3 regions of the Streptomyces sp. NPDC055966 genome follow, and region 3 is predicted to be linked to each of the others. Evidence: riboswitches for the same ligand, from Rfam matches in the RefSeq annotation. Region 3 holds a riboswitch; each other region holds the start of a gene.

Region 1 (10,057 bases), on a different contig from region 3:
CGGTGCCCGAAGCGCGCGTGAATCGTTGGTCCCATGGGTTGGCCCCGGCCCTCCCACTGCCTACCATCGATCACCGCAAGACTTTGTGCTCCGTCGCACAATCTCCCCTTGGAGGTTTCCTTGCACCGCCGCCGTCGCACCGCGCTCGTCCTCACCGCCGCGATCGCCGCCGCGGCACCCCTGCTGACCGCCTGCGGAAGCGATGCGCACCCGGGCGCCGCGGCCGTCGTCGGCGGACAGCGGATCACCGTCTCCCAGCTGGAGAACCGGGTCGACGAGGTCCGCAGGGCACAGCGGGCCGCGGTGCCCGACGAGGCCCAGTACCAGCAGGTCCTCGCCTCCACCAGCAGCCTCACCCGCGACACCCTGCACAACATGGTCCTCGACCAGGTGCTGCACCGCGCCGCGCAGGACCAGGGCGTCTCGGTGACCCGCCACGAGGTCGAGCAGATGCGTACGAGCCTGGAGCAGCAGGCGGGCGGCGCCACGGCGCTGGAGACGGCCTGGCTGCAGAAGTACGGCATCGCCCCGGCCCGCCTCGACGACAACCTCCGGCTCCAGCTGGAGGCGCAGAAGCTGGCCAAGCAGCTGGGCACCGACACCAGCCAGCCCGCCTTCTGGAAGGCGCTGTCCAAGGCGTCCCAGGAACTGCGCATCGACCTCAACCCGCGCTACGGCACCTGGGACATGCAGAAGAGCAGCCGCGTGGACGCCAGGACACCCTGGGTGCGGGAGGTCACGACGGGCGCCGGGGGCGGAGAGCCGGTGACGGCGTAGTACGGCCCTGCGGCCCACGGACGTCTGCGCGTCGGTGTGTCGGTCATACGATCACACGACTCTCCCCTGCCTGTGGACAACCGAATCCGCTCGTCGGCGCCGTGGGCTACGTTCGGATCGTGAACGCATCCAGCTCCGACCTCGCCCCCACGGCCGGCCCCGGCCGCACCGTCCTGCTCACCACCAGCCACCGCGTCGCCCCCGGCCTGCTGTCCTGGCCCGCCTGGCAGGCGCTGCGCGCGGCCGACACCGTGCTGTGCGCGGACGGCGCGCACCCGCAGCTGCCGTATCTGCGCGAGGCCGGGATATCGGTGATCGAGGCGTCCCCGACCGCGCAGGAGCTGGTCGACGCGTGCGCCGGCGGGCGGACGGTCGTGGTCGTGGCCACCGGCGAGGGCGAGCCCGCGCTCACCGACGGCCTGGCCCGGCTGGCCGGCTCCGGCCGGGTCGCCATGCCGGAGCTGGAGCTGCTGCCCGCCTCCTACGACCTGCCCGGCGCCCGCCTGCTCGACCTGGTGCAGGTCATGGACCGGATCCGCGTCGAATGCCCCTGGTCCTCCCGGCAGACCCACGAGGGCCTCGCCAAGTACGGCATCGAGGAGGCGTACGAACTGGTCGAGGCGATCGAGGCCGGCGACCGCGAGGAGTTGCGCGAGGAGCTGGGCGACGTCCTCCTCCAGGTCGTCTTCCACTCCCGGATCGCCGAGGAGCACCCGGACGCGCCGTTCTCCGTCGACGACGTGGCCGGCGGCATCGTCACCAAGCTCATCCACCGCCACCCGCACGTCTTCGGCGACGAGAAGGCCGAGACCCCGGAGGACGTCAAGGAGCACTGGCTGCGCACCAAGGCCGAGGAGAAGCGGCGCACCTCGGTCACGGAGGGCGTCCCGCTCGGCCAGCCCGGCCTGGCCCTCGCCGCCAAGCTCGCCTCCCGCGCCCGTACGGCGGGCCTGGACGTCCCCCTCCCGCGCGGCGAGGGCGTCGGCTACGACCTGCTCGGCCTGGCGGTCCGTGCCGAGGCGGCCGGCGTGGACCCGGAGGCGGCCCTGCGCGCGGCGGCGCGGGTGTACCGGGACGCGATACTCCGGGCGGAGGGCACGGCACCGGAGCAGGGGTGACGGGCGGGTCCGGATACCGTCGAGGGGTGACCGACCAGCACCACCCCTCGCCCGCCCCCGGCGCGCCCGGCGTTCCCGAGCTGTTCTCCTGGGAGTTCGCCACCGATCCGTACCCGGCGTACGCCTGGCTGCGGGAGCACGCCCCCGTGCACCGGACGCGATTGCCCAGCGGGGTCGAGGCGTGGCTGGTCACGCGGTACGCCGACGCCCGGCAGGCCCTCGCCGACCAGCGGCTGAGCAAGAACCCGGCCCATCACGACGAGCCCGCGCACGCCAAGGGCAAGACCGGTATCCCCGGCGAGCGCAAGGCCGAGCTGATGACACATCTGCTGAACATCGACCCGCCGGACCACACCCGGCTGCGCCGGCTGGTCAGCAAGGCGTTCACACCCCGCCGTGTCGCCGAGTTCGCGCACCGGGTGCAGGAGCTGACCGACCAGCTCATCGACCGCTTCGCGGAAAGGGGGTCCGCCGACCTCATCCACGAGTTCGCCTTCCCCCTGCCCATCTACGCCATCTGCGACATGCTCGGCGTCCCGCGCGAGGACCAGGACGACTTCCGGGACTGGGCGGGGATGATGATCCGGCACGGCGGAGGCCCGCGCGGCGGGGTCGCGCGGTCGGTCAAGAAGATGCGCGGCTACCTCGCCGAGCTGATCCACAAGAAGCGCGAGGCGCTGCCCGCCGAGCCCGCGCCCGGCGAGGACCTGATCTCCGGCCTCATCCGCGCCTCCGACCACGGCGAGCACCTCACCGAGAACGAGGCCGCCGCCATGGCCTTCATCCTCCTGTTCGCCGGTTTCGAGACCACGGTGAACCTGATCGGCAACGGCACCTACGCCCTGCTCACCCACCCCGGGCAGCGCCGGCGGCTCCAGGACTCCCTGGCGCGCGGGGAGCGGGACCTGCTGGAGACCGGTATCGAGGAACTGCTGCGCTACGACGGCCCGGTGGAGCTGGCCACCTGGCGGTTCGCCACCGAGCCGCTCGTCATCGGAGGGCAGGACATCGCGCCCGGCGACCCGGTGCTCGTGGTGCTCGCGGCGGCCGACCGGGACCCGGAGCGGTTCGCCGAGCCGGACGTGCTGGACCTCTCCCGCCGGGACAACCAGCACCTCGGCTACGGCCACGGCATCCACTACTGCCTCGGCGCGCCGCTCGCCCGCCTGGAGGGCCAGAGCGCGCTCGCCACCCTGTTCACCCGGCTGCCCGACCTGCGGCTCGCCGCTGATCCGGCCGAGCTGCGCTGGCGCGGCGGGCTCATCATGCGGGGGCTGCGCACCCTGCCGGTCGAGTTCACCCCGGTCCCCGCCGGCGGGGGAACCGCCGCTGCCGCACAAGCGTCGTAGGGGTGGGCGAAACCGGCGTAACGGCCTCGTGGGAAACGAAACATGACAGGGATTCAACCCTGTGATCTTCACGTGATCTGCGCGGCATTAACTTGTGACAAGTGATCGTGTGCCGATACGTTCACCCATCAGCGTGGCGACCGGCACCGTCCGCCGCCGCGCCGGTCCTGCTGTCGCACGAAAGGCTTCCGCATGCTCACCGGGAACGGTCGTCACCGTCGCCCCCGTCAGGCTCCGGCCCTCCTCGTCGCGGCCGGCGTGACCGGCTCCGCCATCGCCATCCCGCTGCTCGGCGCCGCGAGCGCCCACGCGGCCGACGGCACCACGTGGGACAAGGTCGCCGAGTGCGAGAGCGGCGGCTCCTGGAGCCAGAACAGCGGCAACGGGTACTACGGCGGTCTCCAGATATCGCAGGACGACTGGGACAAGTACGGCGGCACGCAGTACGCCGACAGCGCCGACCAGGCCAGCCGCAACCAGCAGATCGCCGTCGCCGAGAAGATCCTCGCCGACCAGGGCACCAAGCCGTGGACCATGTGCGCGCTGACCGCCGGGCTGACCTCCAACTCGGGTTCGGTCGAGGTCGACACGGGCGTCGGGAACTCCGGGAGCGGCAAGAGCTCGGGTGGCGACTCCGGATCGACGAACGGTTCCGACTCGTCCGGTCTGTCGGACTCGTCCGGGTCCGACTCGGGTTCCGGGGACGGGTCGGGCGCCCACTCCGGCTCGAAGTCCGGCTCCGGCGCGGACGCTTCCTCGGATGCCGGTGCCACGCCCGGACCGAGCGCGAGTGACGGGGGTGGCAAGGAGTCGGGCGCGTCGCACGGCTCCAAGGGTGCAGGCAGCCACAAGTCCGACAAGGGCGACAAGGCGGGCACATCCGGTTCCGGTGGCTCCATCGGGTCCTCCGGTGGCGGAGGCGCGCAGGGCGGCGACAGCTCGCCCAGCGCCACCCCCGGGACCGACGAGTCGGACAATTACCCGCAGAGCACCGGTTCCTGGAGCCTCGTCGACACGGGAGCGCTCAGCAGTGGCGGACGTCACCGCGGCGGAAGTGCGGACGAAAACGTGACAAACGGTCAGGATGCCGCGTCCTCGGGCCGCCACGCGGGCCACCGGACGAACACCTATACGGTCCGTGAGGGCGACACGCTCGCCTCCATCGCTGGCTCTCTCGGTGTCGACGGCGGATGGCGCGCGCTCTATGACGGCAACAAGAAGGTGATAGGGGCCGACCCGAACCAGATCACCGCCGGTCAGACCCTGGAAGTCGGTAACGAAAAGGACGCGGAGTAAGGCGAGTTGGCGCCCCGCTTGATCGCTAATGTCCGTTTTGGCGAAAGTGTGGGATGAGTCTCAGAAGCCCTGATCGTCTTTGAAATTCCGTCGATCGCCTGTCTACGGTCAGGACCGCTCGTCACCACGAGCCCCGGCTGCCGCAACGCCGAATCCTGCCAGCGGCCGTCCGGGAACAGTCGTCGCGTCAAGCGCCGTAGGCAGGAGCGGGGGACCCAAGGTAGGCGCTGGAACCGGCAGTTGACGCCGGATCCGGCTTGGGGTGAAGCCGCAGGCCCGCGACAGCGGGCGTGCGGCCGGGCAACTCAACCGGCCCGAACCCGACAGCTCACCTCGCAGGCGTCGGTGAGGGGATCGATCCATGCTGTTTTCCGGCAAGGGCAAGCACCGTCGTCCGTCCAAGGCCGTCCGCGTCGTCGCGCTGGCCGGTGTCACCGGTGCCGCCGTCGCCGCCCCGCTGATGGCGGCCGGCAACGCCTCCGCCGCCACCGCCTCCGAGTGGGACGCGGTCGCCCAGTGCGAGTCGGGTGGCAACTGGTCCATCAGCACCGGCAACGGCTTCTACGGCGGCCTCCAGTTCTCCGCCTCCACCTGGGCCGCGTACGGCGGCACCGCCTACGCCTCGACCGCCAACCAGGCCACCAAGGCGCAGCAGATCGCCGTCGCCGAGAAGGTCCTCGCCTCGCAGGGCAAGGGTGCCTGGCCGGTCTGCGGCACGGGCCTGTCCTCCGCCCCGTACAACGGCTCCGCCCCGAGCACCGGCTCCGGCTCCACCGGCAGCGGCTCGGCGGGCAGCGGTTCCTCCGGCAGCGCCACCACCCGCTCCGCCGACCAGCAGGCCGCCACCCGCTCCACCGAGCGCACGGCCCCGAAGGCGAGCAAGACCGTCACCACCCCGACCGGCAAGAAGGTCAAGAAGGGCGACGGCGAGTACAAGGTCGTCAAGGGCGACACCCTCAGCTCCATCGCCGAGAAGCACCACGTCGCCGGCGGCTGGCAGAAGCTGTTCCAGCTGAACAAGGACATCGTCGACAACGCCGACCTCATCTTCCCCGGTCAGCAGCTGCACCTGAAGTGACATCCGGCTCCGGCCGGACGCACAGCGCCCTCACATCCCCACCCCCCACACCGAGGACCCCGTGAGGGTCACCCCCGTCCCCACGGGCTCCCCGTCCCGGCGCGTGTTCCCCCGTACGCGCCGGGACGGGGCTTTCTGTTTCCCCGCTCTTCAGCCGGGCCTCATCGACAGCCCCCTTTGTTCCGAGGGTGAACAATGGGTACCGTCTGCATGTCCCACCGCGTTCACGGGGCGGTCGGTCGCGGGCCGATCCCCCGGAGACGGTTAGGCTCTAGTCGCACGGCGCAGCCGCAAGGCACACCGCCCCGCACTTCCAGCGTCACATCCAAGAAGGAGATGCTCGTGCCGTCCATCGACGTCGTCGTAGCCCGGGAAATCCTGGACTCCCGAGGCAACCCCACGGTCGAGGTCGAGGTCGGCCTCGACGACGGCAGCACGGGTCGTGCCGCCGTTCCGTCGGGCGCCTCGACCGGTGCCTTCGAGGCCATCGAGCTGCGCGACGGTGACCCGAACCGCTACCAGGGCAAGGGCGTCGAGAAGGCCGTCCTCGCCGTCATCGAGCAGATCGGCCCGGAGCTGGTCGGCTACGACGCCACCGAGCAGCGCCTGATCGACCAGGCCATGTTCGACCTGGACGCCACCGACAACAAGGGCTCCCTCGGCGCCAACGCCATCCTCGGCGTCTCCCTCGCCGTCGCCCACGCCGCCTCCGAGGCCAGCGACCTGCCGCTGTTCCGCTACCTGGGCGGCCCGAACGCGCACCTGCTGCCGGTGCCGATGATGAACATCCTCAACGGCGGCTCGCACGCGGACTCCAACGTGGACATCCAGGAGTTCATGATCGCTCCGATCGGCGCGGAGTCCTTCTCCGAGGCGCTGCGCTGGGGCGCGGAGGTCTACCACACGCTGAAGAAGGTCCTGAAGTCCAAGGGCCTGTCCACCGGCCTGGGCGACGAGGGCGGCTTCGCCCCGAACCTGGAGTCGAACCGCGCCGCCCTCGACCTCATCCTGGAGGCGATCAAGGAGGCCGGTTACGTCCCCGGCCAGCAGATCGCCCTCGCGCTCGACGTCGCCGCCTCCGAGTTCTACAAGGACGGCAAGTACCTCTTCGAGGGCAAGGAGCGCTCCGCCGCCGAGATGACGGAGTACTACGAGGAGCTCGTCTCCGCGTACCCGCTCGTCTCCATCGAGGACCCGCTGTTCGAGGACGACTGGGCCGGCTGGAAGGTCATCACCGACCGCCTCGGCGACAAGGTCCAGCTCGTCGGCGACGACCTGTTCGTCACCAACCCCGAGCGCCTCGCCCGCGGCATCGAGGAGGGCACCGCCAACGCCCTGCTGGTCAAGGTCAACCAGATCGGCTCGCTGACCGAGACCCTGGACGCCGTCGAGCTGGCCCAGCGCAGCGGCTTCAAGTGCATGATGTCGCACCGCTCCGGCGAGACCGAGGACGTCACCATCGCCGACCTGGCCGTCGCCACCAACTGCGGCCAGATCAAGACCGGCGCCCCGGCCCGCTCCGAGCGCGTCGCCAAGTACAACCAGCTGCTGCGCATCGAGGAGATCCTCGACGACGCCGCGGTGTACGCGGGCCGCTCCGCCTTCCCGCGCTTCAAGGGCTGAGCCGTTAAGAGGTAAGTCCTAGCCAGTCGTACGTACGTCCCCGTACCGGTCCCGTACCGTGTCCGGGGACGTACGCACGTGTGAGGCGTGCCAGGCACAGCGCAAGGGGAGGCGAGAGCCAGATGGCCGCGAGGGACCGGGACCGTTTCTCCACCGCGACCAGGCTGCGGCTGCTCGGCGAGCAGACGGCGGCCCGGGTCTACCGCTCCCAGACCAAGCGGCAGGCCCGCCGCTCCCGGCTCACCGGGCGCGCGGCGCTGCTCGTGCTGGTGCTGTGCACGATGATCGTCGCGCTCGCGTACCCGATGCGCCAGTACGTCTCCCAGCGCGCGCAGATCTCCGACCTCCAGCGCCAGAAGCAACAGGCCGAGCAGCGCGTCGAGCAGCTGCGCGACCTCAAGGCACGCTGGCAGGACGACGCCTACGCCGAGCAGGAGATCCGGCGGCGGCTGCATTATGTGATGCCGGGGGAGACCGGGTACACGGTCGTCGATCCCGGTATGGCCAAGCAGTCCCGCGCCGACCTGAAGGCCGCCCAGCGGCCCTGGTACGCCAACGTCTGGGACGGGGTCGACAAGTCCGACGCCTCCGACCAGTGAACCGACAGCACGCCCCGATCCACCGCCCCTTCTGAGAAAGCCGCTCTGAAAGCAGTCATGGAAACCCCTCCGCCGCCCACTTCGCGCACCGAGCCCACCGACGCGGACGTCGAGGCCTTCAAGCAGCAGCTGGGCCGCCCGCCGCGGGGTCTGCGGGCCATCGCGCACCGCTGCCCGTGCGGCCAGCCGGACGTCGTGGAGACGGCGCCGCGGCTGCCCGACGGCACGCCCTTCCCGACGCTGTACTACCTGACGTGCCCGAAGGCGTCCTCCGCCATCGGCACGCTGGAGGCCAACGGCGTGATGAAGGAGATGACCGAGCGCCTGGCGGCCGACCCGGAACTGGCCGCCGCCTACCGGGCCGCGCACGAGGACTACATCCGGCGCCGGGACGAGATCGAGGAGCTGAAGGGCTTCCCGAGCGCGGGCGGCATGCCGGACCGGGTCAAGTGCCTGCACGTCCTGGTGGCCCACTCGCTGGCCGCCGGCCCGGGCGTGAACCCGCTCGGCGACGAGGCGCTGGCGATGCTGCCGGAGTGGTGGCGCAAGGGCGCGTGCGTGACGCCCACCGAGGCCACCACCGAGGGGGACGAGAAGTGACGCGTGTCGCCGCCATCGACTGCGGGACCAACTCCATCCGGCTGCTGGTCGCGGACTGCGACCCGGCCACGGGTGAACTGGTCGACCTGGACCGCCGGATGACCATCGTGCGGCTCGGCCAGGGCGTCGACCGCACCGGGCGGCTCGCGCCCGAGGCGCTGGAGCGGACCTTCGCGGCCTGCCGCGAGTACGCCGCGATCATCAAGGAGCACGGCGCCGAGAAGCTCCGCTTCGTCGCCACCTCCGCCTCCCGCGACGCCGAGAACCGCGACGAGTTCGTGCGCGGTGTGCTGGACATCCTCGGGGTCGAACCGGAGGTGATCACCGGCGACCAGGAGGCCGAGTTCTCCTTCACCGGTGCCACGAAGGAGCTGACCGGCCGCGCCGACCTGGCCCGGCCGTACCTGGTCGTGGACATCGGCGGCGGCTCCACCGAGTTCGTCGTCGGCGAGGAGCACGTGCGGGCCGCGCGCTCGGTCGACGTCGGCTGTGTGCGGATGACGGAGCGGCACCTGGTGCACGGCGGCGAGGTCTCCGACCCGCCCTCCGCGGCCCGGATCGCCGCCATGAGGGCCGACATCGAGGCCGCCCTGGACCTCGCCGAACAGAGCGTCCCGCTGCGCGAGGCGCACACCCTGGTGGGTCTCGCCGGGTCCGTCACCAGCGTCTCGGCCATCGCCCAGGACCTGCCGGAGTACGACTCCGCGCTCATCCACCACTCCCGGGTCTCCTACGACCGCGTCCGCGAGATCACCGAGTCGCTGCTGCGCTCCACGCACGCCGAGCGCGCCGCGATCCCGTCCCTGCACCCGGGCCGGGTCGACGTCATCGGCGCGGGCGCCCTCGTCCTGCTCGCGATCATGGAGCGGATCGGCGCCGGGGAGGTCGTGGTGAGCGAGCACGACATCCTCGACGGCATCGCGTGGGCGGTGGCGGAGGAGCTTCGCTAGTGCCGCGGTGACGCGGAGCGGCCCCGGTTCCGCAGGGGGAGGAACCAGGGCCGTCGCCTCGGTCACGGGGGATGACCGTCAGGCGCAGAGGATGCCGATGAGAGCGTGGCATCCGTGCCCGCCGGCCGGGGCGGCCGCCTGGACGGTGGTGAGGTGGGAGGCGGGTGTCGCCGCCACGGCGGATGCGGCCGTCGCCGTCCCCGCGGCGAGTGCGACACCCAGGACCGCGCTGATCGCGCTTATACGTTTGGCGGCCTTACGGGAGGCCTTCGGTGAAGTGTTCATGTTTGGCACGCTAGGGGAGCTTCGGCCGGCTCTCGCGCGGTGCGTGGCTGACGGGTGAACGGCCGGGCGACCGGGTGACGCGCTGTTGCGCGGCTCTCTTTTATTACTCCCCGGTAGCCTTCTGCTGAGCAGGTCGGATAACGTTTGAGCGGCTTCCCGGGGGTCTTCCGGGCCCCTCGGTGACGTGCCGTCGGAAAACTTCGTGAAGTTCTTCACAAGGAATTGGGCCCGGTCGGGGCGCGCAAGGGGTCCTGTTGGGCCTTTCGGGGGCCGAAGAGCCCTTTGAACGTGTTCAGATGGGGGTCGTACGACACCTTCGGATCGCGTGCCGAGGGGGGTGTTCCGACCGGCTCGCACCCCCGGTCGTGACCCGGAGGGGCAG
Region 2 (10,057 bases), on a different contig from region 3:
GCCCTGGCCCGCGACTGGGGCGACGAGCCGGGCGTGATCCTCCAGGAGTACCTCCCGCGCGAGGAGGCCGAGGACTGGATCGTGCACGCCTGCTTCGGCCCCGACTCCACCCCGCTCACGCTGTTCACCGGCGTCAAGGTCCGCTCGTGGCCGCCGCACGCCGGGATGACGGCGAACGCCTACGTCGTCGACAACCCGGAACTCGCCGACCTCGCCGCGCGTTTCATCAAACAGATCGGCTTCAGCGGCATCATCGACCTCGACCTGCGCTTCGACCGGCGCGACGGACAGTACAAACTCCTGGACTTCAACCCCCGCATGGGCGCCCAGTTCCGGCTCTTCGAGAACGAGTCGGGGGTGGACGTGGTCCGCGCCCTGCACCTGCACCTGACCGGCCGCGCCGTACCGGAGGGGGAACAGCGCGCCGGCCACCGCTACGTCGTGGAGAACATCGACCTGCCCGCCCTCCTCGCCTACCGCCGCAGCGGCTACACGACGCCGCACGCACCGGCGAAGGCGAGCGGGACGGAGCTGGCCTGGTTCGCGGGTGACGACCCGCTGCCGTTCCTCACGATGCTCGCCCGCTTCGTGCGCCCGGGCGCGAAGCACCTGTATCAGCTGTGGCGGACCAACCGCCGCGGCGGCAACACCTCCACGAAGTAGGCCAAGCCACCAAGACGAGCAAGAGTGGCGCACCGTGTCCTGGGGAGGGACTTCGTGACTCGACCGGTTGCAGTCATCGGGGCCGGGCCGTTCGGCCTGTCCACCGCCGCCCATCTCCGCGCGCGCGGCATCCCTGTCCGCGTCTTCGGCGACCCCATGGTCAGCTGGCGCGCCCACATGCCCGAGGGCATGCTCCTGAAGTCGACACCCGCCGCGTCGAGCCTGGACTGCCCGCAGCCCGGCCACACCCTCGCCGACTACTGCGACGCGGCCGGCATCCGCCGCCTGGTGGCTGACGAGGACATCATCCCGGTGGAGACCTTCGTCGCCTACGGCGAGTGGTTCCAGCAGAAGCTGCTGCCCGGCCTGGAGCGGGTGCGGGTCGTGTCCGTCGACCGTGACGCGCGCGGCGGCTTCGAACTCAAGCTGGACTCGGGAGAGCTGTGCACCGCGCGCGCGGTCGTCGTCGCCACCGGCCTGTCCGGCCTCGCCCACCTTCCGCCGGAACTCGCGGGCGCGGCACCCGACGGGCCTTCCGCCACCGGACCGCTCTCGCACAGCTCCCAGCACCACGACCTCGGGCGGTTCGCCGGCCGGGAGCTGATCGTCGTCGGCGCCGGCCAGTCCGCGCTGGAGACGGCCGCGCTCGCCGCCGAAGCCGGCGCACGCGTGCGCGTGGTCGCGCGCGGCCGCGGCCGGGTCGCCTTCGGCGCCCCGCCCTGGGAGCAGCCGAGGCTGCGCCCCGCATCCCCCTTCGGCCGCGCCTGGTCGCTGTGGGCGCTCAGCTACTACCCGCACCCCTACCGCCACCTGCCCGAGGCCGCCCGTCACTACCTGGTCCGCCGCGTCCTCGGACCGCTCGGCGCCTGGTGGCTGCGCGAGCGGTTCGACAGCGCCGTACAGGTGCAGGAAGTCGAGCGGATCGTCCGCGCGGAGGCGTCGGACGGCAGCCCCGTCCTCACCGTCCGCACGTTCTCCCGCTCCCGAACCGGCCCGCGCGGGCAGACCCCTGCCGACGGCGTGGAACGGCTCGCCGCCGACCACGTCATCGCGGCCACCGGCTACCGCGTCGACATCGCGGCGATGGACTTCCTCGGCCACGGCCTGCGCACCCGGCTGGCCGTGAGCCGCGGCGCGCCGAGGCTCGGCCCCGGCTGCGTCTCCTCCGTCCCCGGCCTGTACTTCACCGGCCTGCCGGCGGCGGCGTCGTACGGCCCGGTGATGCGCTTCGTGTGCGGCACGGAGTTCGCCTCGCCGCGACTGGCGAAGCACCTGGCGGCGGCCCACGGCTGACGAAGCGGCCGCATCCGGGGACGGCGACGGCATACAGGGGACCCCGACAGTGTCATCAGGCCGACGGCGGGCGCCACTTGGGGGTGATGAGCACGTAAGTACGCAGTACGGCAAGGTGAGTCGGACAGGCCCCGCGTCCGTATTCTCTGATCATGGCAGCCGCATACGCACTGATCGCCACTGACCTGGACGGCACGCTGCTGCGGGGCGACGACACGGTCTCCGACCGGTCGCTCGCCGCGCTCGCGCGGGCGGCGCGGGCCGGTGCCCGGCATCTGGTGGTGACGGGCCGTCCGGCCCCTCGGGTACGGCCGCTGCTCGCGCGCCTCGGCTGCGCGGGGCTCGCGGTGTGCGGACAGGGCGCGCAGGTCTACGACGCCGGGGGCGGGCGCCTGCTCTGGTCGGTCCGGCTGCACCGGGAACTGGCCGAGGAGGCGCTCGGCAAGATCGAGGCCGAGGTGGGGCAGGTCTACGCGGCCGTCGACCAGGACGGCGTCGACGGGCTCACGCTCATCGAGCCCGGCTACCGGATGCCGCACCCGACCCTGCCCTCGGTGCGGGTCGACCGGCGCGACGACCTGTGGCACAAGCCCATCAGCAAGGTGCTGCTGCGCCATGCCGCCCTGTCCGACGACGAGTTGGCGGCCGTCGCGCGCGCGGTGGTGGGTTCGCTCGCGACGGTCACCATGTCGGGGCCGGGGACCGTGGAGCTCCAGCCGTCCGGGGTGACCAAGGCGACCGGGCTGGCGCTCGCCGCGGAGCGGCTCGGCGTCGGTGCCCGACAGGCGCTGGCCTTCGGGGACATGCCCAACGACATCCCGATGTTCGACTGGGCCGGGCACGGGGTCGCCATGGCCGGCGCGCATCCCGAACTGAAGGCGGTGGCCGACGAGATCACCATGTCGAACGAGGACGACGGCGTCGCCGTCGTCCTCGAAAGACTGTTTCCGACCGGCTGACCGGTGTCTCAGTACGCGCTGTGGACGTTGTCGATCGAGCCGTAGCGCGCGGCGGCGTAGTTGCAGGCCGCGGTGATGTTCGCGACCGGGTCGTACGGGTCGAACGCGGTGCCGGTCACGTGGTAGGCCCGGAAGGTCGGGTCGATGACCTGGAGCAGGCCCTTGGACGGGATGCCGGCGGCGGCGTTGGAGTCCCAGTTGTTGATGGCCAGCGGGTTGCCGGAGGACTCCCGCATGATGTTGCGGAAGATGCCGTTGTAGGAGCCGGGGATGCCCTTCTGGGCCATGATCGAGAGGGACTCGCGGATCCAGCCGTCGAGGGTGTTCGTGTACCCGGACGTGTGGACGAGGGACGTGGTCGCGGCGGCCGTCGAGGGCGTGCTGGTGGCGGCGGAGGCGCTGGTGGCGCCGATGAGCGGCATCGCGAGGACGGCGGCACCGGTGCCGGCGACGGCGAGGGTGCGCATGAGACGGCTGGTGCGGGTACGGCTGTGCTGAGCGGCAGCAGACATGGGGAGTTCCTCTCCGGCGCCTGCGAGGTGAGCTGTCGGGTTCGGGCGGGGAGGTGCCCGGCCGTGCCTTCGCGAGAAGGCGCGGCTTCACCCCTAGCCGTTCCGGTGCGACGTGTGCCGACCGGTCCGGCGACTTACCTGGGTCCCCCGCTCCTGCCGTACGAATGAGTTCGCGGATGGTTGTGCGGGCGGCGGCAGGATTCGGCGTCCGCCCAGCGAGCCGGAACGTATGCGAGAGCACATGTCGGGAACAAGTGCCGGAATCACACAACGTCCTGTTTGACCTTGAACTGCACCCTATGTGGTGCTTGATCCTTTGCGGTTGCCAACCCTCAACTCGCGCGCCGGGCAAGGAGAACGGGCGGTTCGGCGGCCGGTGTGCGGACATGGGCGTCCGTGACCCAACTCACGAAGTATCAAATAGTCATAAAGGGGACATAGCGGATTTCAGGGACTCGCGCTCGGAGTGGCGCCGGTCGTGAAGGGGGACGTGGAAAGGGGGGTGGGCGAGGGATGGGGTGAGGGGTGGGTGTGAGATGGCCCGCGGGTGAGGGTGGAGCCGTTACTCCGCTCGCCCCTCGGTTCGCGACAAAGCGCAAGGTGTCCTGTTAAGTCGATGAATGTCCGTTCTTACCATCTGATCGAAAACAAAGCGGCCATGATCCAATAGCGCCCGGGCCGGACCGGTGGGCGCTATCGGTGATCGAAACAGGACCGGATACGCTGACTTGAGTGATGGCAGCGACCTATCGACAAACCGTGTAATCGCCAGCAGACACCAGCAGACAGGAGACCCCTCGTGACCGTCGTCGGGCCGTTCGGGCTGAGCGTGCGGGACCAGGCTCTCGAAGCCGATGTCCAGGCCGGATTGGCGGCTGTCGAGGAAGGCTTGCTCGAGGCCACCAAGAGCGAGGTCCCGTTCATCACGGAGGCCGCGCAGCACCTCGTACGGGCCGGCGGGAAGCGGTTCCGGCCGCTGCTCGTGATGCTCGCGGCGCAGTTCGGCGACCGCTACGCGCCGGGCATCGTGCCGTCGGCCGTCGTCGTGGAGCTGACCCACCTCGCCACGCTGTACCACGACGACGTCATGGACGAGGCGGCCGTGCGGCGCGGTGTGGACAGCGCCAACACCCGCTGGGGCAACTCCGTCGCGGTCCTCACCGGCGACTTCCTCTTCGCCCGTGCCTCCCAGATCCTCGCCGACCTCGGGCCCGAGGCGGTCCGGGTGCAGGCCCTCGCGTTCGAGCGGCTGGTCACGGGCCAGATCCTGGAGACCGCGGGCCCCTCGGACGGCCGCGACCCGGTCGAGCACTACCTGGACGTGCTCGGCGGCAAGACCGGCTCGCTGGTGGCGGTCTCGTGCCGGTTCGGCGCGATGATGTCGGGCGCCGACGAGACGGTCGTCGACGTCCTCACCCAGTACGGCGAGCGGCTCGGCGTCGCCTTCCAGCTCGCCGACGACGTCCTGGACATCGCCTCCGACTCGCACGAGTCCGGCAAGACCCCGGGCACCGACCTGCGCGAGGGCATCCCGACGCTGCCCGTACTCCGGCTGCGCGAGCGCGCGGCCCGGCTGGGGCTGCCCGAGGACCTCGCGCTGTGCGAGCTGTTGGACTCCGACCTCACCGACGACGCCCGGCACGCCGAGGCCCTGACCGCGCTGCGCGCGCACCCCGCGCTGGAGCAGGCCCGCCGCGACACCGTGCGTTATGCCGAGGAGGCCCGGGCCGCGCTGTCGCCGCTGCGGGACTGCGACGCCAAGGCGGCTCTGGTGGAGCTGTGCGACGCGGTGGTGCACCGCGCGGGCTGAGGCCCCGGGCCACCCACGACGGCGTGCCGGCCCGCGACGGCCTACCGGCTCGTCCCCGCTGACAGTGGCTGACGTGTCCGCGATATGGCACACGGCCGTACGGCGCCCTTCGGCATCCGTGCGACCGGGCCCGGCCCCTAGGGGTCCCGGTGGTCGCCGCCCCTACGTGTCATACCGCAGGCGTACACGGAGTTGGCTCCGTGGTCTGACGCTTCCTCATGGCCGATTTGGTGAGATGGGGAACACGGACATCACCACTCCTCACCGATTCGGGTGAGAATGGCGGCTCAGGGTGGACCAGCGTGAGGAAAGCCGCCGCCGACGACGGAGGTAAGGCACACATGGCACCGTACGAATCCGATGACGCGGTGGACGTCGCGCGGGACGAGAACCCGCACGCCGGACGCCGCAAGGCCGCGCGTTACGCGGTCCCGGTCGCGGTGGTGGGCGTGGCGGCGGCCACGATCGGGCTGGTCCCGGCGCTCGCCGCCTCGGGCGACCCGGACCTGCCCAAGATCACCGCGAAGCAGCTCATCGACAAGATCGCCAAGTCGGACGTGCAGCAGCTGTCCGGCACGGTGAAGATCAGCACCGACCTCGGCCTGCCGAACCTCGGCGGCCTGGAGAGCAGCCTGGCCTCCGGGGCCGGCAAGGGCGCCGGCGCCGGCTCCTCCGCCGACCCGCAGGCCAAGCTCACCGAGCTGGTCTCCGGCACGCACACGCTGCGCGTCGCCGCCGACGGCCCGGACAAGCAGAAGATCTCGCTGCTGGAGAGCGGCTCCGAGTACAGCCTCATCCACGACGGCACGAACGTCTGGGGCTACGACAGCAAGACCAACTCCGTCTCCCACAGCACCTCCCCCGAGACGGGCAAGGACCGCAGGGCCGAGCAGCCGCCGGCCACGCCGAAGGACTTCGCCGACCAGGCGCTGAAGGCGGTGGACGGCACCACGTCCGTCACCGTCGACGGCACCGAGCAGGTCGCCGGCCGCGCCGCCTACAAGCTGCTGATCAAGCCGCGCCAGTCGGGCACCACGGTCGGCGCGATCAGCATCGCGGTCGACGCGAAGACGGGCATGCCGCTGAAGTTCACGCTGACCCCGAAGAGCGGCGGCGCCGCCGTCGTCGACGCGGGCTTCACCGAGGTCTCCTTCGCCAGGCCGGCCGCCTCCACGTTCACCTTCACCCCGCCCAAGGGCGCGAAGGTGACGGAGCAGAAGAAGGGCGCCACGGCCCGGGAGCACGACGGGTTCAAGCCCGGCGGGGGCTTCGCCCAGGGCCACGACAAGGGCACTGTCATCGGCAAGGGCTGGACGTCCGTCGCCACGTTCGACACGGGCGCCAAGGGCGGCCTGCCGAGCGGCGGTTCCAAGGCCGGCGACCTCAGCGGCTTCCTTGGCTCGCTCGGCGACAAGGTCTCGGGCAAGTTCGGCAAGGGCACGGTCTTCTCCACCCGCCTGGTCAACGTCCTGATGACCGACGACGGCAAGGTCTACGCCGGCGCGGTGACGAAGGACGCCCTGGTGAAGGCGGCGAACGAAGGAAAGTGACCCTGTCCGGGCACTACGGACCGTGATCGTGCGTTGACCCTTTACGGAAGCACGAACCGAGGGGGAGCCGATGGACGGACCGTCCGCCACGGAGCGGGAGGCGGGGGACGCCGAGCGGCATGCCCCCGGGCAGGCCGAGGCGAGCGTCATCGCCACGCGCGGTCTCACCAAGCGCTACCGCGGCGGACAGCTCGCCGTGGACGGTCTGGATCTGACCGTCCCGGCCGGCAGTGTCTTCGGCTTCCTCGGTCCGAACGGCTCGGGCAAGACCACGACCATCCGCATGCTGATGGGCCTGATCGAGCCGACCGCAGGCACGGCCCGGGTGCTGGGCCGCCCGATGCCCCGGGCGGCCCGCTCCGTGCTGCCCGAGGTCGGCGCGCTCATCGAGGGCCCCGCGCTGTACGGCTTCCTCTCCGGCCGGGACAACCTGCTGCGCTACGACGCCGCCGACCCGACCGCCGACCCGCGCACCCGGCGCGCCCGCGTCGCCGCCGCCCTGGACCGGGTGGGCCTCGCGGCGGCCGCCGGAAAGAAGGCGAGAGCGTACTCGCTGGGCATGAAGCAGCGCCTGGGTCTTGCGGCCGCCCTGCTCCAGCCGCGCCGGCTGCTCGTCCTGGACGAGCCCACCAACGGCCTCGACCCGCAGGGCATGCGGGAGATCCGCACCCTGATCAGAGAGCTGGCCGCCGACGGCACGACGGTCTTTCTCTCCTCCCACCTCCTCGACGAGATCGAGCAGGTGTGCACGCACGCGGCGGTCATGGCGCAGGGCCGGCTCGTCACACAGGGCGCGGTGGCCGACCTGGCTGCCGGGGCGCGCGGCCGGCTGGTGGTGACCACCCCGGATCCGGCCGAGGCTGCCCGGGTGCTGAAGGAACAGGGCGTCGCGGACGTCACCGCCGACGGCGACCGGGTCACCGGCGAACCGCCCGCGCGGGACCTCGCCGAGGTGAACGCCGCGCTGGTCATGGCGGGCGTGCGGGTGCGCGGCCTCGCGCTCGAACGGGCCTCGCTGGAGGACGCGTTCGTGGCACTGACGGGGGAGGGCTTCGATGTCGCGGGCTGAGACGGATCCCCTGTCCGAGAGGGCTCCCGGGTCCGGGGCGGCCCTCGTCCCCGCCGTGCGCCGGCCGAGCCCGCTGTGGACGTTCGGGCTGCTGCGCAGCGAACTGGTCACGACCGTCCGACGCTGGCGCACGCTCGCCCTGCTCGGGGTGCTGGCCGCGGTGCCGGTGCTGGTCGGGATCGCGGTGAAGATCGAGACGCGCGGCGGCGGGTCGGCGGACCACGGCGGCCAGGGCCCTGCGTTCATCTCGCAGATCACCAACAACGGCCTGTTCCTGGTGTTCACGGCACTCGCCGCGACCTTGCCGTTCTTCCTGCCGATGGCCGTCGGCGTCGTCGCGGGGGACGCGATAGCGGGCGAGGCGGGCGCGGGCACGCTGCGCTATCTGATGGTCGCCCCGGCCGGCCGCACCCGGCTGCTGCTCACCAAGTACGCGACGGTGATGGCCTTCTGCCTGCTGGCCACCCTGGTCGTCGCCGTCTCGGCACTGATCGTCGGCGTGCTGCTCTTCCCGCTGGGCGACCTCACGACGATATCCGGCACGCAGATCAGCTTCGCCGAGGGCCTCGGCCGAGCCCTGCTGATCGCCCTGGTCGTCGCCCTCTCCCTGGTCGGCGTGGCCGCCCTCGGCCTGTTCGTCTCGACGCTCACGAACAGCGGCATCGCGGCGATGGCGACCACCGTGGGGCTGCTCATCACCGTCCAGATCCTCGACCAGATACCCCAGCTGCACGCCCTCCAGCCGTACTTCTTCTCGCACTACTGGCTGTCCTTCGCCGACCTGATCCGCGACCCCGTCTACTGGGACGGCCTGGAGAAGAACCTCGGCCTCCAAGCGCTGTACGCGGCCGTGTTCGGCACGGCGGCCTGGGCGAGGTTCACGACGAAGGACATCAGCGCCTGAGCCCCTGCCGGGCCCGCGCGAAGAGCGTCTTCGCGCCGCCGCTGAGCATGCTCCCGGGAGGCGGCTGGTGCGAGGCTGTGACGGTGCGGTGACCCGGAAGCCGAGGCGAGCGGAGACACTGGTGGGCAGGACGCGTACGACCGGAATCGCGACGCCGGGGGAGTGAGGGAAAACCGATGTCTCGACTGAGCTTCGAGAAGAAGCGGGCGCAGCGGCCCGCGGAGCACCGGGCGGCGGTGCCGGTCCGGGTGTTCGGCGCGGGTGGCGCGTCGGTGGGCGGGACGTCGGTGGCGGCCGTGCCGGGCGAGGAGATCCACCAGACGGTCCTGAACCGCCTCCAGCGCCTCGCCATCAGCCTCGGCGCCCCGATACGTGCCACGATCCAGGACGACCGGGTGGGCCTCATGGTTCCCCTGGAGGTCTCGGCGGACGGTTCCAGCCGCGTCATGGGGGAGCCGGTGCGGACGGCTCCGCCGCGCGAGGCGGAGAAGGCGCAGCCGGCGGAGCAGGCCGGGTCGTGCCCGGAACCGAAGGCCGGGACGGCGCGGGTGCCGACGGGGCAGTTCGGCCCCCCGCCGGTCATGGACGCGCCGGTGGCGGCCGCCGCCACCACAACCGCCACCACGGCTGCTGCTCCCTCCGCTCCCTCCGCCCTCTCCACTCCCTCTTCCGTCGCCCCCGCGCCCGAAGCCGCACCCCTCCCCACCCCCGACCACATCCCTGCTCCCGCCGCCTCCTCCCCCTCCCTCTCGGTCTCTCTCCCCCTGTACGCCGAGCCGGAGGCGCCGGTCGCGGCCCACACGCCGGCCCGGGGGTTCGACGCCGTCGCCGAGGAGGTGCTCGGGGACGGGCCGCTGACGGAGACGGCGGAGGGAGCCGAGTTGCTGACCGAGCCGATGACGCGGATCAACGAGGCCGTGCGCGCGGGCCGGATCGAGGCGGCGGCGGAGCTCACCGACCGTACGGTCACCGAGGCCTCCACCGTGCTGGGCCCCGGCCATGCCGAGGTGCTGCACCTGCGTGAACTGTCCGCCTACATCGCCTACTTGGGCGGCGAGCCGGTCCGCGCCTTCGAGCAGTCCCTGGACCTCGCCCGGCTGCGCCGGCAGGCGCGGGACGCGGAAGCCGCCTACGGCAACGTCCGCAGCGCGGCGACCGCCTGGCGTGCGGTGCGTGACCCCGAGGAGGGCCTGCGGCTGGGCCGCGACCTGATCGAGCTGTGGACGGACCTCAGCGCCGAGCCGGGTCCCGCCGCCGACGACCTGCACCCCCTGGAGTCCGCCCGCGCCCGCATGGG
Region 3 (10,057 bases):
AGTTCCTCCGGCGCCCCGAACAGCTCGGTCAACTCGGCGTACGCCCGTCGCAGTTGCTCCTCGTCCGCGAGGTCGAGGCGTACGCCGCCCAGGTCCGCGCGGTGCCGCAGGTGGGGGGCGGTGGCCTTGAGGGCCACGGGGTAGCCGAGGGTGCGGGCGGCGTCGGCGGCGGCGTCGGCGGTCGGGGCGGGCAGGGCCTGGCGGACGGGGATGCCGTACTTGCCGAGCAGCTCGCAGGTCTCGGCGGCGGAGATCGTGAGCCCTTCTCCGCGCGCGAGCAGCTCCCCGATCAGCCGCGCGGCCCCCTTCTCGTCGATGTCGTCGTACTCGGGCACCTTCCCGGGCTCCGCCGCCTCCCGCCGCCACTGCCCGTACTTGACGGCTTCGGCGAGGGCGCGCACCGCGCGTTCGGCTGCGGGGTAGGCGGGGATGGCCTTGTCGGACGCCGCTCCCTCGGCGGGCAGCCGTCCCGCCGGGCGGAAGGGCGGGGCGGCGCCCTCGGTTCCGGCGGTCCCGGGAGTCCTCTCGACGGCCTGCGGTGCCGTGCTCGCCGCGGCCGACAGGGCCTCGGCCAGTCCCCCCAGCTCCACATGCACCACCAGCACCGGCTTGCCCGGCACCGCCGCCGCGGCCGACCGCAGCGCCTGCGCCAGCTCGGCATCCCCCGGCGAGCCTTCTCCGATCGCGGGGATCGCGGTGACGACGACGGCGTCGCACGTGTCGTCCGCCAGCGCGGCTCCCAGCGCCCGGTGGAAGTCCTCCGCCGTCGCCGCGGTCGTCAGGTCCAGCGGGCGCGACGGGCGCAGTCCTTCGGCGAGGCAGCGGTCGTACGCCAGCACGCCCAGCGACTCGGAGTTGCCGAGGATCGTCACGCGCGGCCCGGCCGGCAGGGGCTGCCGGGCGAGCAGCAGGCCCGTGTCGACCAGTTCGGTGATCGTGTCGACGCGCAGCACTCCGGCCTGCCGCAGCAGCGCGGAGACGGTGGCGTGCGGCAGCCGCGTCGCCCGCACCGCGTGCCCCTGCGGGGCGGAGCCGACCCCCTGCACGACGACCAGCGGCTTCGCCGCCGCCGTGCGCCGCGCGAGCCGCGTGAACTTGCGCGGGTTGCCGATGGATTCCAGGTACATGAGGGCGACGTCGGTCTCGGGGTCGTCGTACCAGTACTGGAGGACGTCGTTGCCGGAGACGTCGGCGCGGTTGCCGGCGGAGACGAACGTGGAGACGCCCGTCACCCCGGTGACGCCGCCGCCGCGCCGGTGCAGCCGGGACAGCAGGGCGATGCCGATGGCGCCGGACTGGGCGAACATGCCGATGCGTCCGGGGCGGGGCATCTCGGGGGCGAGCGAGGCGTTCAGCCGGACGCCGGGGGCGGTGTTGATGATCCCGAAGGCGTTGGGGCCGATGAGCCGCATGCCGTACGCGCGCGCGTGGCGCACGAGCGCCCGCTGCCGCTCCCGCCCGTCGGGCCCGCTCTCGGCGTATCCGGCGGACAGGACCACGAGTCCCTGCACGCCGTGTTCGCCGCACTCCGCGACCACCGCCGGCACGTGATCGGCCGGTACCGCGATCACCGCGAGGTCGACCGGGCCGTCGATGTCCCGCACCGAGCGGTGCGCGGGCACCCCGTCGATCTCCTTGCAGTCCTCGGGGAAGGCCTGGTTCACGGCGTGCAGCAGGCCGCCGTAGCCGCCGTCCCGGATGTTGCCGAGGACGCTGCGGCCGACGCCGCCGGGGGCGCGGCCGACGCCGATGACGGCCACCGAGCCGGGCGCGAGGAGCCGCCGTACCGAGCGGGCCTCGGCGCGCTGTTCCCGCGCGCGCTGGACGGCGAGCGAGCGGTCGGTCGGTTCGAGGTCGAACTCCAGGCGGACGACGCCGTCCTCGAAGCTGCGCTTCTGGGTGTACCCGGCGTCCGTGAACACCTTGATCATCTTGGTGTTGGCGGGCAGCACCTCGGCGGCGAAGCGGCGGATGCCCCGCTCGCGCGCGACGGCCGCGATGTGCTCCAGCAGGGCGGAGGCGACTCCGCGGCCCTGGTGGGCGTCCTGCACGAGGAAGGCGACCTCGGCCTCGTCGGCCGGCACGGAGGCGGGCATGCCGTCGGCGCCGATGCGGTCGTAGCGTACGGTGGCGATGAACTCGCCGCCGATGGTGGCCGCGAGTCCCACCCGGTCCACAAAGTCGTGGTGCGTGAAGCGGTGGACGTCCTTGGCGGACAGTCGTGGGTACGGCGCGAAGAAGCGGTAGTACTTCGACTCGTCCGAGACCTGCTCGTAGAAGCTGACCAGGCGGTCGGCGTCATCAATGGTGATGGGCCGGATGCGCGCGGTACCCCCGTCGCGCAGCACCACGTCCGCCTCCCAGTGGGCGGGGTACTCGTACCGGTCCTGCCGGTCCGCCGAGCTCTGCATGGGCCCCAGAGTACGGCTCGCGTCCGACAACGGCGCGAGGCAGTCTGTGGGGGACGGAAGTCGGATCGAGGCCGCGGTCCGATGTCACACCGGAGGGGACGAGGGTCCGCTCCGGACACGCTTCGCGATATGGGAAACTGGTCTAGACAACCCTGAACACCGAAGGGCAGCAACACATGGCTGAGCGCCGCGTCAACGTCGGCTGGGCCGAGGGCCTCCACGCCCGCCCCGCCTCCATCTTCGTCCGAGCCGCCACGGCCGCAGGCGTCCCGGTGACGATCGCCAAGGCTGACGGCAACCCCGTCAACGCGGCCTCCATGCTGGCCGTCCTGGGTCTGGGCGCCCAGGGTGGCGAGGAGATCGTCCTCGCCTCCGACGCCGAGGGCGCGGACATCGCCCTGGAGCGTCTGGCCAAGCTGGTCTCCGAGGGCCTGGAGGAGCTGCCCGAGACCGTCTGATCCGGCCCCGCCCGGAACACGGAACACCGAAGCCGCGTCGCCCTTTCCGGGGCGGCGCGGCTTCGCCGTTTGGCACGGTCTTCCACAATGCGTGAACACACCTGAATTCAGGCAGCAAGAATACACCGCCACCGAATTACTCTTCTTTGTATACGGCGCTCGTGTTAATGACGCAGGCCGGTCATGTTTACGGCGTGTTGCGAAGTCCTCACACCCTCGCCGCCGGCAGAAAAGCGAAGCCGGTGCGCGGCCGTCGCGCGCTCGCCGTGCAGAGCCGTGAGCGCCCGCGCGCGCTCGCCGTCGCCGCGCGCCACCGCGTCCACGATCGCGCCGTGCTCCGCCCAGGACTCGACCGGGGTCGGCAGCGCCTCCACCGCGTACATCCAGGCGATCTTGTGGCGCAACTGGGTCAGCATCGAGGTCAGCGAGGGGCTCGCGCAGGCCTGGGCGAGCGTCTCGTGGAACCAGCCGCCCAGTGACCGAAGATCCTCGCTGCTGCCCCGCCTGGCCCGCTCCTGGCCCAGTCTGACCAGGCCGCGCAGCACCTTCAGATGTGCCTCCGTGCGCCGCTGCGCGGCTCGGGCGGCGCCGAGCGGCTCCAGGAGCATCCGCATCTCCAGCAGGTCGGCCGCCTCCTGCTCGGTCGGCTCGGCCACGCACGCGCCCGCGTGCCGGCGCGTCACCACGAAGCCCTCCGCCTCCAGCGTGCGCAGGGCCTCGCGGACGGGGACGCGCGAGACGCCGTAGCGGCGGGCCAGGACTTCCTCGGTGAGGCGGCTGCCGCGCTCGTGGACACCGGCGACGATGTCGTCCCGGATCGCTGTGCATACCGAGTGCGCCGGAATACGCATGACCGACCTCCGCCTTAATCCCCGTGACACGTCGACGATGGACGCGTGTTCCGTGACTCTATTGCAATGAGCCAGAATTTCCGACGGCGGGCCGGAATCCATGGATATTTTTTGGACAGCGACTCCCGTAAGCGCACCGAGGACACCGTGGAAAAACGACGAAAGCCCCGGCTCGGTGAGCCGGGGCTTCGGATGCCGTGTCTCGTGCGCCGTGCGCGTCAGACGTTCACGCCGTGCTCGCGGAGATAGGCGACCGGGTCGACGTCCGAGCCGTAGTCGGGGGTCGTACGGGCCTCGAAGTGCAGGTGCGGTCCGGTGACGTTGCCGGTCGCGCCGGACAGGCCTATCTGCTCGCCCGGGGTGACCTGTTGGCCCACCGTGACGCCGAGGGACGACAGGTGGCCGTACTGGGTGTACATGCCGTCGGCCATCCGGATCACGATCTGGTTGCCGTACGCGCCGCCCCAGCCGGTGGAGACGACGGTGCCGGAGCCGACCGCGTGGACGGGCGTGCCGCTGGCCGCGTGGAAGTCGATGCCGGTGTGGGAACCGGAGGACCACAGGGAACTGCTGGCCTTGTAGCCCGTGGAGACGTACGAGTCCGCGATCGGGGCGACGAAGCGGTTCAGCCGCTCGCGCTCCGCCTCGCGTGCGGCGCGGGCCTTGGTCTCGTGGATCTCCTGGGCCCGCCGGGCCGCGGCCTCCTCGGCCGCCTTCTGCGCGGCGGCCTGCCGCTGGGCGGCTGCCTGCGCGTCGATCTGCTCGGCGATGTCGTCGCCCACGCTGATCACCGGGGTGAGGCCGGTCTGCTCGACGGAGTTCTGGGCGGCGGACGCGGGGGAGGCCGCGAGGGTGCCGATGACACCGGTGGTGAGGGCCGCGACGCCGGCCGCCTGAGCGGCGGTGCGCGTGACCCGGCCGGGCTTGCGGTGCTTCCCGGTGGCGCACATGAACGCCATGGAGTGGCTGGTCCTTTCCTTCCCTCTCGCCTACCGGGTTAGCTGACGGGTTCGGAGCAGGAAGGTCTCCTACGGCCCCCACGCGCACGCGTGGGCGTCCGATTCACCCCAGGGGACGTTGTGGGTCCCCGGCTCCCCTGGCTCGCGCCGTACGGGGACTCGGCGATGGCTGTCCGGTGCCGCGGGTGCGGCGCACTGCCTGACGAACAGCCCGGACGACGCTAGGCGGGCCTGCCGCCGGTCCCCAAACCGAACCGGGCTTTTGTAGCGCATCCCACAGGGCAGACAGGCAACCTCCGTCCCAAATCGGGCATCTGGGGAAGGGCGCGGAACGACGAGGGGCCCTGACGGCCCGTAGGCGGTCAGGGCCCCACGCGTGCGTGCCCTACTCGGCCGCGACCACGCTGACTTCGCCGATGCCGAGCGCCTCCACCGGCGCCTTGATCTGCGAGGCGTCACCGACGAGGACGGTCACCAGGCCGTCCACCGGGAAGGCGTTCACGACGGCGGCCGTGGCCTCCACCGTGCCCGTGGCGGCCAGCTGCCGGTACAGCGTCGCCTGGAAGTCGTCGGGCAGATGCTGCTCGACCTGGTCGGCCAGCGTGCTCGCGACGGCCGCCGCCGTCTCGTACTTGAGCGGCGCGACCCCGACGAGGTTCTGGACGGCCACGTCCCGCTCGGCGTCGGTCAGTCCCTCCGCCGCGAGGGTGCGCAGCACCTTCCACAGGTCGTCCAGCGCGGGACCGGTGTTCGGCGTGTCCACCGAGCCGCTGATGGCGAGCAGGGAGGCACCCGTGCCGTCCGCGGCGGACCGCAGGACCTGGCCGAAGGCACGCACACCGTAGGTGTAGCCCTTCTCCTCGCGCAGGACGCGGTCCAGGCGGGAGGTGAGGGTGCCGCCCAGGCAGTACGTGCCGAGCACCTGCGCGGGCCACACGCGGTCGTGCCGGTCGGGGCCCACGCGGCCGATCAGCAGCTGCGTCTGGACCGCACCGGGCCGGTCCACGATGACCACGCGGCCGGTGTCGTCGGCGCTCACGGCCGGCACGGGCCGGGGCTGCCCCGGGGTACCGCTCCAGGCACCCAGGGTGTCGCCGAGCAGGGCGTCCAGGTCGATGCCGGTGAAGTCGCCGACCACGACCGTGGTGGCCGTCGAGGGGCGCACATGGCGGTCGTAGAAGGCGCGTACGGCGGCCGCGTCGATCTTCTCGACCGTCTCCTCGGTGCCCTGGCGCGGACGCGACATGCGCGAGGTGGCCGGGAACAGCTCCTTGGACAGCTCCTTGGCGGCCCGGCGGGTGGGGTTGGCCAGCTCGTGCGGGATCTCGTCCAGGCGGTTGCGGACCAGCCGTTCGACCTCGCTCTCGGCGAACGCGGGCGCGCGCAGGGCGTCGGCGAGCAGGCCGAGGCCCTTGGCGAGGCGGGAGGCGGGCACCTCCAGGCTGATGCGGACACCGGAGTGGTCGGCGTGCGCGTCGAGCGTGGCGCCCGCACGCTCCAGCTCGGCCGCGAACTCCTCGGCGGAGTGCTGGTCGGTGCCCTCGGAGAAGGCCCGCGCCATGATCGTGGCGACGCCGTCCAGACCGGCCGGCTCGGCGTCCAGGGGCGCGTCGAGCAGCACCTCGACGGCGACGACCTGCTGGCCGGGGCGGTGGCAGCGCAGCACCGTCAGGCCGTTGTCGAGCGCCGCGCGCTCGGGGGCCGGGAACGCCCACGGCTTGGCCTCGCCGGGCCGCGGCTGAGGGTGGAAGTCCATGCTGGCGAGCTGCTCGGTCACTTGGCCGTCTCCTCGTTCTCGTTGCCGGCCTCTACGGTCGCTTCCTGCTCCGGGTCCTCGGGCACGTCGGCGTCGGGGGCCGCTTCCGGGGACTTCGGCTCGTAGACGAGGACCGCGCGGTTGTCGGGGCGCAGGCGGGCCTTGGCGACCTCCTGGACCTCCTCGGCGGTCACCGCCAGGACGCGCTGGACAGCCGTGAGGGCGAGCTGCGGGTCGCCGAACAGGACGGCGAACCGGCACAGTTCGTCGGCGCGGCCCGCCACCGTGCCGAGCCGGTCCAGCCACTCGCGCTCCAACTGGGCCTGGGCGCGCTCCATTTCCTCCGGCGTCGGGCCCTCCTCGGCGAACCGGGCGAGCTCCTCGTCGATGGCGGCCTCGATGACCGGCACCTCGACGTCGCCGGAGGCCTTCACGTCCAGCCAGCCCATCGAGGGCGCGCCGGCGAGGCGCAGCAGGCCGAAGCCGGCCGCGACGGCCGTACGGTCGCGGCGCACCAGCCGGTTGTACAGGCGGGAGGACTCGCCGCCGCCGAGGACGGTCAGGGCGAGGTCGGCCGCGTCGCACGCGCGCGTGCCGTCCTCCGGCAGCCGGTAGGCGGCCATCAGGGCGCGCGCCGGGACCTCCTCGACGACGACCTCGCGCTTCTGCTCGCCGATGACCTCGGGCAGGGAGCCGTCGCGGGGCGCGGGCTTGCCGTCGTGCGCGGGGATCGAGCCGAAGTACTTCTCGATCCAGGCGAGGGTCCGTACGGGGTCGATGTCGCCGACCACGGACAGCACCGCGTTGTTCGGCGCGTAGTAGGTGCGGAAGAACTGGCGGGCGTCCTCCAGGGTGGCCGCGTCCAGGTCCGCCATCGAGCCGATCGGCGTGTGGTGGTAGGGGTGGCCCTGCGGGTAGCTGAGGGCGGTCAGCTTCTCGAAGGCGGTGCCGTAGGGGACGTTGTCGTAGCGCTGGCGGCGCTCGTTCTTGACGACGTCCCGCTGGTTCTCCATGGACTCGTCGTCCAGGGCGGCCAGCAGCGAGCCCATGCGGTCGGCCTCCAGCCAGAGCGCGAGCTCCAGCTGGTGGGCGGGCATGGTCTCGAAGTAGTTGGTGCGCTCGAAGCTGGTGGTGCCGTTCAGCGAGCCGCCGGCACCCTGCACCAGTTCGAAGTGGCCGTTGCCCTTCACCTGTCCCGAGCCCTGGAACATCAAGTGCTCGAAAAGGTGAGCCAGGCCGGTACGCCCCTTGACTTCGTGGCGGGAGCCGACGTCGTACCAGAGGCAGACCGCCGCCACCGGGGTCAGGTGGTCCTCGGAGAGCACCACGCGCAGACCGTTGGCCAGGCGGTGCTCGGTCGCTGTCAGGCCCCCGGAGCCTGCCTCGGCTGTGGTCGTGTGACCCATGGGCATGTACGTCCCTTCGCGAGCGGAGGCGGTTGTGCAAACCGCGGTTTTCCTGCCGTGCCTGCCACTGTATGCAAAGCGTGCGGGGCCTCGGCGAAGTTCCCGCGGGCCGTACGCCCACAGCGGATCGCGCACACCGTTCCGGGCGGGTACCGGAGCGGGTGCCGGTGCGGGTGCCGGGACGGCTTCCGGCGGCCGACGGGGCCGCGGACACCGGGTCGTGGCACGGGTTGTCAGTGCCTCGGTCCACAATGGTCGGCGTCAGATCCGTCAAACGCTTCAGCAAGGAGCCAGGCAGGATGGCCCGCCGCAGCACGAAGACCCCGCCGCCCGACGACTCGTACGAGGAGAAGATCCTCGACATCGACGTCGTGGACGAGATGCGTGGCTCCTACCTCGAGTACGCGTACTCGGTCATCTATTCGCGCGCCCTGCCGGACGCCCGTGACGGCCTCAAGCCGGTGCACCGCCGGATCGTGTACCAGATGAACGAGATGGGCGTGCGCCCCGACCGCGCCTATGTGAAGTGCGCGCGTGTCGTCGGCGAGGTCATGGGCAAGCTGCACCCGCACGGCGACGCGTCGATCTACGACGCCCTGGTGCGCATGGCCCAGCCGTTCTCCATGCGCGTGCCGCTCGTCGACGGCCACGGCAACTTCGGCTCGCTGGGCAACGACGACCCGCCGGCCGCGATGCGGTACACCGAGTGCCGGATGGCCGAGGCGACGAGCCTGATGACCGAGTCGATCGACGAGGACACGGTCGACTTCGCGCCCAACTACGACGGCCAGGAGCAGGAGCCGGTGGCTCTGCCGGCCGCCTTCCCGAACCTGCTGGTCAACGGCTCCTCGGGCATCGCGGTCGGCATGGCGACGAACATGCCGCCGCACAACCTCGGCGAGGTGATCGCGGCCGCCCGCCATCTGATCCGGTCTCCGAACGCCGACCTGGACGCGCTGATGCGGCACGTCCCGGGCCCGGACCTGCCCACCGGCGGCCGGATCGTCGGCCTCGACGGCATCCGGGACGCGTACGCGACGGGCCGCGGCACCTTCAAGATCCGGGCCACGGTGTCGGTGGAGACGGTGACGGCCCGCCGCAAGGGCCTGGTCATCACCGAACTGCCCTTCACGGTCGGCCCCGAGAAGGTCATCGCGAAGATCAAGGACCTGGTCAACGCGAAGAAGGTCCAGGGCATCGCCGACGTCAAGGACCTCACCGACCGCGAGCACGGCCTGCGCCTGGTCATCGAGATCAAGAACGGCTTCGTGCCGGAGGCGATCCTGGAGCAGCTGTACAAGCTGACCCCGATGGAGGAGTCCTTCGGCATCAACAACGTGGCGCTGGTGGACGGCCAGCCGCTCACGCTGGGCCTGAAGGAGCTGCTGGAGGTCTATCTCGACCACCGCTTCGACGTGGTCCGGCGCCGCAGCGAGTTCCGCCGCACCAAGCGCCGCGACCGGCTGCACCTGGTCGAGGGTCTGCTGACCGCGCTGCTCGACATCGACGAGGTCATCCGGCTGATCCGCTCCAGCGAGAACTCCGCGCAGGCCAAGCAGCGCCTGATGGAGCGCTTCTCGCTGAGCGAGATCCAGACGCAGTACATCCTCGACACGCCGCTGCGCCGGCTCACCAAGTACGACCGCATCGAGCTGGAGGCGGAGAAGGACAGGCTCACCGCGGAGATCGAGGAGCTGACCCGGATCCTGGAGTCCGACGCGGAGCTGCGCAAGCTGGTCTCGGCCGAACTGGCCGCCGTGGCCAAGAAGTTCGGCACCGACCGGCGCACGGTCCTGCTGGAGTCCGCGGGTGCCCCGGTGGCCGCGGTGCCGCTCCAGGTGGCCGACGACCCGTGCCGGGTGCTGATGTCCTCGACCGGTCTGCTGGCCCGTGCGGCGGCCGACGCGGCGTTCCCGGAGGAGGCCGGCGCGAAGCGCGTCAAGCACGACGTGATCGTCTCGGCGGTGCCGGCGACCGCACGCGGTGAGATCGGGGCGGTGACCTCGGCGGGCCGGCTGCTGCGGATCAACGTGGTCGACCTGCCCCAGCTGCCGCAGACGGCGACCGCGCCGAACCTCGCCGGGGGCGCCCCGCTCGCGGAGTTCGTGTCCCTGGTGGACGACGAGACGGTGGTCTGCCTGACCACGCTCGACGAGTCGTCCCCGGGCCTCGCGCTCGGCACGGAACAGGGTGTCGTCAAGCGCGTGGTGCCCGAC

What was found. Region 3 has a riboswitch for cyclic di-AMP ahead of ACFC8N_RS06390 (M23 family metallopeptidase). Riboswitches for the same ligand answer to the same signal wherever they lie in the genome.
Region 1: linked by a shared signal. The riboswitch ahead of ACFC8N_RS07380 (transglycosylase family protein) and the one ahead of ACFC8N_RS06390 (M23 family metallopeptidase) in region 3 are both predicted to bind cyclic di-AMP.
Region 2: linked by a shared signal. The riboswitch ahead of ACFC8N_RS37325 (transglycosylase SLT domain-containing protein) and the one ahead of ACFC8N_RS06390 (M23 family metallopeptidase) in region 3 are both predicted to bind cyclic di-AMP.

The regions. Positions count from the first base shown of each region.
Region 1 covers NZ_JBHJYK010000003.1:103,217-113,273, reverse strand. The annotation lists gene ACFC8N_RS07400 (SurA N-terminal domain-containing protein) at 121-777, shown strand; gene ACFC8N_RS07395 (nucleoside triphosphate pyrophosphohydrolase) at 897-1,895, shown strand; gene ACFC8N_RS07390 (cytochrome P450) at 1,922-3,244, shown strand; gene ACFC8N_RS07385 (transglycosylase family protein) at 3,437-4,540, shown strand; cyclic di-AMP (ydaO/yuaA leader) riboswitch at 4,723-4,897, shown strand; gene ACFC8N_RS07380 (transglycosylase family protein) at 4,902-5,618, shown strand; gene eno (phosphopyruvate hydratase) at 5,955-7,241, shown strand; gene ACFC8N_RS07370 (septum formation initiator family protein) at 7,364-7,840, shown strand; gene ACFC8N_RS07365 (DUF501 domain-containing protein) at 7,898-8,440, shown strand; gene ACFC8N_RS07360 (exopolyphosphatase) at 8,437-9,390, shown strand; gene ACFC8N_RS07355 (hypothetical protein) at 9,469-9,675, opposite strand.
Region 2 covers NZ_JBHJYK010000022.1:116,883-126,939, reverse strand. The annotation lists gene ACFC8N_RS37340 (ATP-grasp domain-containing protein) at 1-663, shown strand, start outside; gene ACFC8N_RS37335 (FAD-dependent oxidoreductase) at 718-1,956, shown strand; gene ACFC8N_RS37330 (HAD family hydrolase) at 2,109-2,915, shown strand; gene ACFC8N_RS37325 (transglycosylase SLT domain-containing protein) at 2,924-3,427, opposite strand; cyclic di-AMP (ydaO/yuaA leader) riboswitch at 3,432-3,612, opposite strand; gene ACFC8N_RS37320 (polyprenyl synthetase family protein) at 4,227-5,237, shown strand; gene ACFC8N_RS37315 (outer membrane lipoprotein carrier protein LolA) at 5,579-6,787, shown strand; gene ACFC8N_RS37310 (ABC transporter ATP-binding protein) at 6,858-7,856, shown strand; gene ACFC8N_RS37305 (ABC transporter permease) at 7,843-8,760, shown strand; gene ACFC8N_RS37300 (hypothetical protein) at 8,937-10,057, shown strand, end outside.
Region 3 covers NZ_JBHJYK010000002.1:464,370-474,426, forward strand. The annotation lists gene ACFC8N_RS06375 (GNAT family N-acetyltransferase) at 1-2,411, opposite strand, end outside; gene ACFC8N_RS06380 (HPr family phosphocarrier protein) at 2,588-2,869, shown strand; gene ACFC8N_RS06385 (GntR family transcriptional regulator) at 3,034-3,720, opposite strand; gene ACFC8N_RS06390 (M23 family metallopeptidase) at 3,939-4,679, opposite strand; cyclic di-AMP (ydaO/yuaA leader) riboswitch at 4,692-4,854, opposite strand; gene ACFC8N_RS06395 (pitrilysin family protein) at 5,065-6,435, opposite strand; gene ACFC8N_RS06400 (pitrilysin family protein) at 6,453-7,847, opposite strand; gene ACFC8N_RS06405 (DNA topoisomerase (ATP-hydrolyzing) subunit A) at 8,141-10,057, shown strand, end outside.